4 regions of the Paenibacillus sp. FSL H7-0735 genome follow, and region 3 is predicted to be linked to each of the others. Evidence: riboswitches for the same ligand, from Rfam matches in the RefSeq annotation. Region 3 holds a riboswitch; each other region holds the start of a gene.
The links. Region 3 has a riboswitch for cyclic di-AMP ahead of NSS82_RS00815 (C40 family peptidase). Riboswitches for the same ligand answer to the same signal wherever they lie in the genome.

Region 1: another riboswitch for cyclic di-AMP. It lies ahead of NSS82_RS02945 (hypothetical protein); the one in region 3 lies ahead of NSS82_RS00815 (C40 family peptidase).
Region 2: another riboswitch for cyclic di-AMP. It lies ahead of NSS82_RS12625 (KamA family radical SAM protein); the one in region 3 lies ahead of NSS82_RS00815 (C40 family peptidase).
Region 4: another riboswitch for cyclic di-AMP. It lies ahead of NSS82_RS18035 (APC family permease); the one in region 3 lies ahead of NSS82_RS00815 (C40 family peptidase).

The regions. Positions count from the first base shown of each region.
Region 1 covers NZ_JBBOZH010000001.1:653,025-655,224, reverse strand. The annotation lists gene kdpA (potassium-transporting ATPase subunit KdpA) at 1-284, opposite strand, end outside; gene kdpF (K(+)-transporting ATPase subunit F) at 297-374, opposite strand; gene NSS82_RS02945 (hypothetical protein) at 501-917, opposite strand; cyclic di-AMP (ydaO/yuaA leader) riboswitch at 1,170-1,359, opposite strand; cyclic di-AMP (ydaO/yuaA leader) riboswitch at 1,779-1,943, shown strand; gene NSS82_RS02940 (hypothetical protein) at 2,012-2,200, shown strand, end outside.
Region 2 covers NZ_JBBOZH010000001.1:2,819,249-2,821,448, reverse strand. The annotation lists gene NSS82_RS12630 (AraC family transcriptional regulator) at 1-696, shown strand, start outside; cyclic di-AMP (ydaO/yuaA leader) riboswitch at 745-888, shown strand; gene NSS82_RS12625 (KamA family radical SAM protein) at 1,021-2,193, shown strand.
Region 3 covers NZ_JBBOZH010000001.1:168,493-170,692, forward strand. The annotation lists gene NSS82_RS00810 (C40 family peptidase) at 1-67, opposite strand, end outside; cyclic di-AMP (ydaO/yuaA leader) riboswitch at 73-215, opposite strand; gene NSS82_RS00815 (C40 family peptidase) at 578-1,006, opposite strand; cyclic di-AMP (ydaO/yuaA leader) riboswitch at 1,064-1,202, opposite strand; gene NSS82_RS00820 (hypothetical protein) at 1,420-2,200, opposite strand, start outside.
Region 4 covers NZ_JBBOZH010000001.1:3,982,936-3,985,135, reverse strand. The annotation lists gene NSS82_RS18045 (DsbA family protein) at 1-352, shown strand, start outside; gene NSS82_RS18040 (disulfide oxidoreductase) at 349-813, shown strand; cyclic di-AMP (ydaO/yuaA leader) riboswitch at 1,008-1,167, shown strand; gene NSS82_RS18035 (APC family permease) at 1,292-2,200, shown strand, end outside.

The sequences.
Region 1 (2,200 bases), 480 kb from region 3:
ATTCCATTCGGGTTCAGCGGCAATCCCCGCTGTAATCTTAGAAAAATATAACTGAAAGCAACCAGTACGATATTAGTTAAAACAAAGCTGAGTGCATACTTCTTCCAGGACATTCCGTCCCGTTTTTTCAGGCCGATCAGCTTATAAATACCTTTCTCTGTGCCTGCAAACCAGCGATCCGTACGATTCGGTTCGTTAGAAAATACATGATATAAATACGTCCCCATCGGCTTGACCAACAAGATGAGAATTACAATTACGACGACTATTTGCAAAATGCCCATGAATGCCCCTCCTTAAAATTTCTCAGGATGAATCAACGCGTAAACCAGATATATAAACAACAGTAGGGTAACAGCGATTACTAGAATCACAGCTTATCCCTCCCCGTATCCTCAACTACACCTGCGCACCAGCGCATAAAGCCATAAAATAACCCGTAAATTACAGCTAACGAAGCCACCATATACAGATCCATCATATCTTCCGCACTCCTTCCATTATCCTTGATGAGGTGATCTATCGATTAGAAAATCAGCATCACCACTATGGGAATAGATTACATAGCTCGCACCAAGTCTTTTATAGACCAATCTAGGATTTATAGAACTTGTAATCACAAAAATTGGCTGTGTCGTCCAGGTACGGCACATCTGAATATAGCGGCAGCAAAGCGGAAAGCTGCTCTCAAACAGATATACCCTGCCTACCGGGAACGATGGGCGAAACCAAGTGCTCTGATGGCGGGTATCCACTAGAATAACCTGCTCGATTCCGAGCTCCTCTAGTAAAGCTTTCTCAGCCAGATTGTTGGTTAATCCCGCCATCTTAATACCCCTGAACTTCAGAAGTTTAATGAAATGTTCTCCCGCCTTTGTAGGCGCACATACAAGCACATATTCATTCTGATCCGTCATCTCTTTTTTCTCCTCCTGCTCATTTACAACAAGGAGGCAACGAAAATCTCCGAAAGGATGTTGACCTATCGTCATTTTCGGGCACAACCTAAAGCTCGGTTGTGTCACGTCATTAGACGCTGCCTTACAAATACCGCTAATGATGAATTTAGCGACCTCTTGGGGGAGGCCTCCATAAATGCTTTGCTTCTAAGAGCACAGCAAAAAGCCACAAAGGATCTCCTCTGTGGCTCGCTAGCGGTCACATTGCACTCATCCTCTCTCCATACGCTTACGAGGTTAGCTGTCGGATTCGGGCGGTGAGAGTCGCCCTACCTGTATAGATGCGAGCTCACTCGCACCCTCTACAGGATTCACCCCATAATCAGCTTCCGACTCTCACATCGGCTGCCGATTGTTGGTTCCCCCGCTTTCCTTATCGGAAATTAAGCGGATCAAATATTCGATTGTCGTTGAAACAGGAGTAATCATACTCTTATGCACGAAGACTTGTAAAACCTGAATGATGCCAAAATAATGCAAATTAAAAACTATTTTCCCATTAGATAGCGCTTACTTGATATCTAATCTCTCTATATCTCTTGTTTACTCGAGTTTCGAGCGTTTAATCGCTATCTATAACCCATGTGATTTTATTCACCTTTTTAGGGTGAAAATACTGCAAATTCCCTTTATAGGTAGAAACGCAAGAAGCTGAGGTTGAGCGAGAAAGAGGCGCGATAACACGCCATAAATACCTATTTACCTCGTTTTTCAGTCGTAGTCGGCAGGATATGGTTAAAATCGCTCTAAAAGAACATTTTCCGTTTTTTACAGAAAATCTTGAAAAGAGTATGATTCGGGTTGAATCTAATTCATGAAAAACAATCAACGCTGAGTTCCTGCATTCGCAGGGAACGGGGGAACCATCAGGCCACCTGGCCTACTTGGGGTGAATCCAAAGGAGACTGCGTAAGTCTCAATAGGTAGGGCGACTCTCACCGTCCGAATCCGACAGCTAACCTCGTAAGCGTAAAGAGAGAGACCCTTGATCCGCCACGCTTTGGCCCAGGTATATCTGCCTGTAATCCAAAACCGCAGCAGAGGTCCTCCTCTTGCTGCGGTTTTTGCGTTACCTGAGCCTATTAGGTGATAGCACGCTGGATGGGGTGAATGTTTTGAAGCACTATTATTTAGGGATACATCAAGGGCTGCTTGAGCCGATAAGTCTAAATTACGTTTGTTTCGGGGCCTTATGGTTCGAAGAAAATAATCACAAGTACATTGTAGGTTATGCATTTGGC
Region 2 (2,200 bases), 2.7 Mb from region 3:
TATAAACATCGGCTTAAGAAGCTCGCCAACGTCGGGTTTCCACTGGACCCGCAGTTGACCGCTTCCCTAAACCCAGATTTGATCATTTTGGCAAATAGTGATGAAAGAGCCTACAGAGCAGTTTCTGGTATCGCTCCGACACTCACCTTTGATTCATTTGCGCCTCTCGACAACCGAATGCGGACATTAGGCAGTTGGCTAGGTAAACAGCGCGAAGCCGAAGCATGGCTGGAGTCATTCACAATCAAAAACGCTGCCATGTGGCAGCAGCTTTACTCGACAACTCTCCAAGTTGGAGAAACCGCCTCTGCTTTGGTCTATGATCATGGAGATCATCTATATGCTATGGGAATGTCCGGATTCTCCACTGCGCTTTATGCCCCATGTGGTTTACAACCGACCGAAGAGATCCAAGCCATATTGGACGAAGAGTTAGGGTTCGCCGAAGTTGATCCAACACGACTGCCTGCCTACGCCGGAGATCATATCTTCATGTTCATTCCGGAACGCAAAGACTCGCGAGCTGCGATGGAACGATTACTAGACAGTTCACTTTGGAACACTCTTCCGGCAGTACGTCAGGGACATGTTTATCTGCTCGACGGAAGCAAATGGAACTCTAGTGATGCGTTAACCCGGGAGAAACTGCTAACGCTGTTGCCTAAACTACTCGGCGGAAGTAGCGCTAGCAATTGAAGGTGAATCTAGGATTCTCTTTTGACTTTTCAAAACTTGATAGGGTATACTTTATCTACGCTTAATTTCCAACTTTTACAGTTGAAAAGCGGGGGAACCAGTTAATTGGGGCGAATCATTGAGCATTAGAATGTAGGGTACCATCTTACCCGAGTCCGTCAGCTAACCTCGTCAGCAGTGGATGGGTCTGCTTTTCATGTTATTTACATAACCAGAGACCCTTGCTAAGGGTCTCTTTTTGTGCTTTTTTTGGACCCTGCTGGCAGTAGATTGGCCTTTGACACTAAGGCTCCCTCATTTCTCACACTACGAGACAAAGGAGAGATGTACGTGCAAAAGGTAAAGTACTTCACGGATATTAACAAAATAGCTATGTTGTCTGAGCTGGAAAAAGAGAATCTGAAAGAAATTACAGACAAATTTGTTTTTCGTGTAAATGACTACTATCTGTCTTTGATTAACTGGGATGATCCAGATGATCCCATCCGTAAGCTGGTTATTCCTAACGAAGGTGAACTGCTGGAGTATGGGCGCTGGGACGCCTCCGATGAGGACACGAATTATGTGGTACCTGGTTGTCAGCACAAGTATAGAACCACTGCACTACTGATTGTATCCGAGGTCTGCGGGGCTTATTGCCGCTACTGTTTCCGTAAGCGTCTGTTCCGAAATGACGTGAAAGAGGCGATGGCTGATGTCTCTCCGGGCTTGGAGTATATCGCAAAGAATCCGGAGATTAACAACGTACTTCTTACGGGCGGGGACAGTTTAATTCTCTCCACACCGAAGCTAAGATCCATTATTGAAAATCTAAGAAGCATTGAGCATGTTAAGATCATTAGACTAGGTTCCAAAATTCCCGTATTTAATCCGATGCGGATCTCTGAAGACGAAGAGCTGCTGGAGCTGATTCGTACTTACTCTACCGAAGACAAACGAATCTATGTTATGGCGCACATCAATCATCCTCGTGAAATCACACCTGAAGCCAAAAAAGCATTTAAAGCTCTCCACAACGCAGGGGCAATTGTCGTAAATCAGACTCCCATCCTCAAAGGCATCAACGATGATCCCATTATTTTAGGGGAACTACTGGACCGACTTTCATGGGCTGGCGTTACACCCTACTACTTCTTTGTGAACCGGCCCGTTGCCGGAAACCGGGATTTCGTATTACCGCTCGAGCAAGTCTATCAAATTGTAGAAGAAGCCAAAGCTAGAACCTCAGGACTTGGCAAAAGAGTACGCTTATCCATGAGCCACACCTCAGGAAAAATAGAAATTCTCGCCATTGATAACGGGAAAGCCTATCTCAAATACCATCAATCCAGAGATCAGGAATACGGAAAATTCATGATTCTAGATTGTCCAAAGGACGCCGAATGGTTCGATGACCTGCCTGGGAATGAGCAATATTGGACCCCACCTGTGAAAAAAAACGATGCTATTATTTCTGTTAATGATTTATCAGAGCCTGCGGATTTAATCTGTAAATAAATTAATC
Region 3 (2,200 bases):
CGCTTCCTGCTCCGATGGTGAGGATGATGGAAAAGCTTAGTACTGCTGCTGCTAACTTCTTCTTCAAAAGTGTATACCCCTTCCAAATGCCTACGAGGTTAGCTTAAGGGTTCGGTTGAAGGTCCCCTATGACCCCTCTATATAATGGAGGTCAATTCACCCAAAGTTGGTTCCCCCGTTTTCCTAATAGTTAGGAAACTCGGCTCATACTGTTGATTAGGATTAGCTTGTAATCAATACATGACAAAACCTTTGTAAATAACAACTTAATGATTACAAAAATGTTACTAAAATCTCACTGCGCTAATTGTAACAAACAGAAAGCCGCTTGGCAATCGTTTTTAACATATTAATGCAGAAAAATTGGCATTTTTACGGTAGAAAGGCATATGTAAGCGTTAATAATGACCTAATTTTTAATATAATTGCAATTTTTATCAAATAAACGTGTTTCAATTGGGCTCTAATAGTGTAAAAATATATTATGGAATAAAGAAAAACCCGAATTTGATTACGGGCATAATCAGATTCAGGTTCATATAGTTGTAATTGTGAGGTTATAGTTGTGAGGAAGGTTTCAATCGAAGGCTACAGCTTGATAAGCTGAAGTACTCATTACTCTTTTAGCGCCAACATAACGATTGGCCCAGTAGGCCTGACTGAGTGAAGTGATGGTCACTCCACGCGAAGAGGACGATTGTGCGAATTTTCCGTTTCCAACATAAATGCCGACATGGGATACTCCATTGCCAAGTGTGTTAAAGAACACTAGATCACCAGAACGCAGATTGCTTTTGGATACAGCAGTTCCAACGCTATATTGAGCTTTTGATGTACGAGGTAAAGTAAGACCCACATTCTTGAATACATACTTTGTAAATCCAGAGCAATCAAATCCGGCAGTGCTTGTACCTCCGGTTTTATAGGCAACTCCAATAGTCTTTGAGATTACAGAGTCCATTTTAGAGTCGGCAAAGGCGCTTCCTCCACCAATAGATAATGCCATTACAAGTCCTAGCGCCGCAGCGACGCATTTTTTTCTTAAATTATGTCTTTTCAAAAGATGTACTCCTTCCAAGGCCTGCGAGGTTAGCTTAAGGGTTCGGTAGAAGATTCCCTATGATCCCTGTAAAGCGAGATCAATTCACCCAAAATATGGTTCCCCCACTTCCCGGTGCAAAGGAATTAGGCGTGTTAAGCACCAGAGAATGACGTTTCGACAGTTACACTTACGATAAATACATTTAGTTATGTAGGAATCGTTTCAATTGATTACAAAATTGTTACTAATAGCACAGGACTTATTGTAACAGAGCTTTTACGATTTTGCAAATACTCTTAAGTTATCCGTAATGAGAAAAAGTCCCAGCTCCTGAATACAGGAATTGGGACCTTTTTATTATGTCAAATAAGGTTGATTTATTGTGGAAATGCTTTGCTACGCCATAGATGATATTGTGCAGAGATTCCCCACATTTTTAAGAGCGTAGAAGGTAGTGGTGAGATTTGCCGTATTATAAGTGCCGGTAGGCCGGGACAGAACAGACCCGTCAGTCCGCACACTAGCAGTAAGAGCAGGCCTCCCGCCCCAAGTACAATGGAAACACCTATAGCAGGAATCAGTGACCGCAAGCAGATGATCAGTGAGGAGAACATTCCTGTACCGCCGGTGTAACCAAACTGCATATATAGAAGAAACAGGCGCACGATAAAAATATATATAAGCCATGCCAATACGTATGGTACTAAATGAAGTAACAAAGCGTAGTTAAACAAAGAGGATAAGAACAGCCCGTACATTTTTGGAGCAAGCCAGTAAAGCGGCAGCAGGGTCAGCACCCATTCGATTAGGCTAAAGACTAAGACAGGTAGTCCATAGATCTTCATGCCAGGGAAAAAGAACAGTCCACGCTCGCCCTTTCGCTCCTGGTGGAGCTCATGCAGCAATCCTGCCCTTATGAAAGGGGAAAGCAGAAGTCGCAAGACAACAAGCGCCAGAAGCATCCATAACCAAGTGCGTATCGCAGGGTCCGTATTCAAGCTGAACTGTCCCTCGATATAATACAACAGTCTGCCCATACCGCTGCCTCCGGCGTCTTTATCCGGATAGCGCAGTAGAATTGGAATAATAGCAGATCGGATGAAACCATACATAAAGTAGCCCCAGAGCAGTCGGTAGATGAAGAGCAGAATTAAAATA
Region 4 (2,200 bases), 3.8 Mb from region 3:
TTCACTAGCTGCATTGTCTGTATACCATCAGAATAAGGATGAATTCTGGAAGTTCTATGATGCTGTATATGCGCAGCAAGGGGATGAGAGCGACGAATGGGCCACTGAGGATTTCTTGATAAGCCTTGCTGAAAAAGAGAAATTAGCGATCGATTACGATCTTTTGCGTAAAGACATCCAAGAGAAAACTTATGCAGATGAGCTGAAGAAAGACATTCAGTTGGCAACTGACGCAGGCGTGACAAATACGCCTTCGCTCTACATTAATGGAGTGAAAACGGCTGAACCTTTCGATATTGAAGCGATTACATCTGAAATTAACACCGCCGCAAAAGCAGTGGAGGCAAAGTGACAAAATTCCTATCTTTTTGCAAGCGTAACTGCCTCTATCTGGCCTGGTTTGTCTCTTTGGTTGCTGTAGCTGGTAGCTTGTATTTAAGTGAAGTCTTGAAATATGAACCTTGTAAGCTTTGCTGGTTTCAGCGGATTTTTATGTATCCGCAGTTATTTTTGTTGGGAATTGCCACTTTCCGTGGAGATAAGCGCATCATTCCTTATGTGCTTCCATTAAGTTTGATTGGTGGCAGTATCTCAATCTATCATTATGCGGAACAGAAGATTCCAGCGTTAAGTAAAGTTCTACCTTGTACAATTGGTGTTCCTTGTAATAAAGATTACTTGAACTACTTCGGATTTATTACGATTCCTTTGTTAGCTTTAATCGCTTTTGCTCTAATTAGTCTCCTTCTTTGGTATGGACGTAAGGAAGAAGAAATGATTGAAGTAGATGCAGAGGAGAGCTTAGGATTTTAGTTTTCGCTTTGGAAGTTACAAAAAAGCTGAAAAGGTATTAAAATCACGGGCTAGAGGGATAATTGAAGATAATGAAAGAGAGCATCCAATAAGACGCTATATTTGAGCTTATTGGATGTTTTTTCATTCTTTTTTCATTTTTTTCAACGCTTTACTGTAGGCACTTTGTAGACTAATATTAGACCTTGTGAGAAGTTGAATATGCGCTGAATTTTCTTAGGAAAAACGGGGGAACCAAACTTGGCATTCATGCCAATGGGGTGAATCGGAACCGGGTCGAACAGACCTGTACCGTAGGGCTATAACCACAGCCCGAATCCGCCAGCTAACCTCGTAAGCAAGGTGGGAAAATGACCATGCATAAGCATGCGGATCATTTCCGTATGCTTATTTTTGTGTCTGCATTTATGAAATCCACCGATGAAAACAGCGCACGGAAATTCCGTTTCAGCTCCCAAAGAAAGGAACTGTATCCACCATGGTAAGCAAGGTAAAACGACTATTGATCGGACGTCCGATGAAGTCGAATGAACTCGATCATGAAAAGTTATCCAAGGTTAAAGCACTGGCTGTCCTGTCTTCTGATGCGCTCTCGTCTGTAGCCTACGGAACGGAACAAATACTGATTGTACTGGTGGCTGCCGGGTTTACTGCCATCTGGTATTCCCTGCCAATTGCATTAGCCGTATTGGGCCTGCTGGCCATCCTGATTTTATCCTATCGGCAGACGATTTTTGCTTATCCGCAAGGAGGCGGAGCTTATATCGTAGCCAAGAGCAATCTTGGTATTCCGACAGGGCTGCTCGCTGGGGGTTCATTATTGGTGGATTACATTCTTACCGTAGCGGTTAGTGCCTCGGCAGGGACGGATGCGATCACATCGGCTTTTCCAAGTCTTCATAATCATACTGTTCTCATCGCTGTATCTGTTATCGTTCTATTAACAATCATTAATCTTCGCGGAGTGACTGAATCGGCTTCGTTCATCGCAATTCCAGTGTATTTGTTTGTGGTTTCGATTGTTGTTCTGATTATCTCCGGTATCGTTAAATATGCAATGGGTGGCGCGCATGCGAATGTTCCTGAAATAGGCAGCGCCGTATCTAATGTAAGTTTGTTTCTACTATTAAAAGCGTTTAGCTCTGGTTGTTCAGCCCTAACGGGGGTTGAGGCCGTATCTAATGCGATCCCAAACTTTAAAGCACCGGCTGAGAAGAATGCAGCCAAGACGCTAATGATCATGGGACTTATCCTTGGCTTTATGTTTACCGGAATCACTGTGCTGGCGTATTGGTATGGTATTGTGCCAGATGAAAAGGCTACGGTTGTCTCTCAGATCGCTGAATCGACCTTTGGCCGTGGCGGATTGTACTTTTTCATTCAAGGG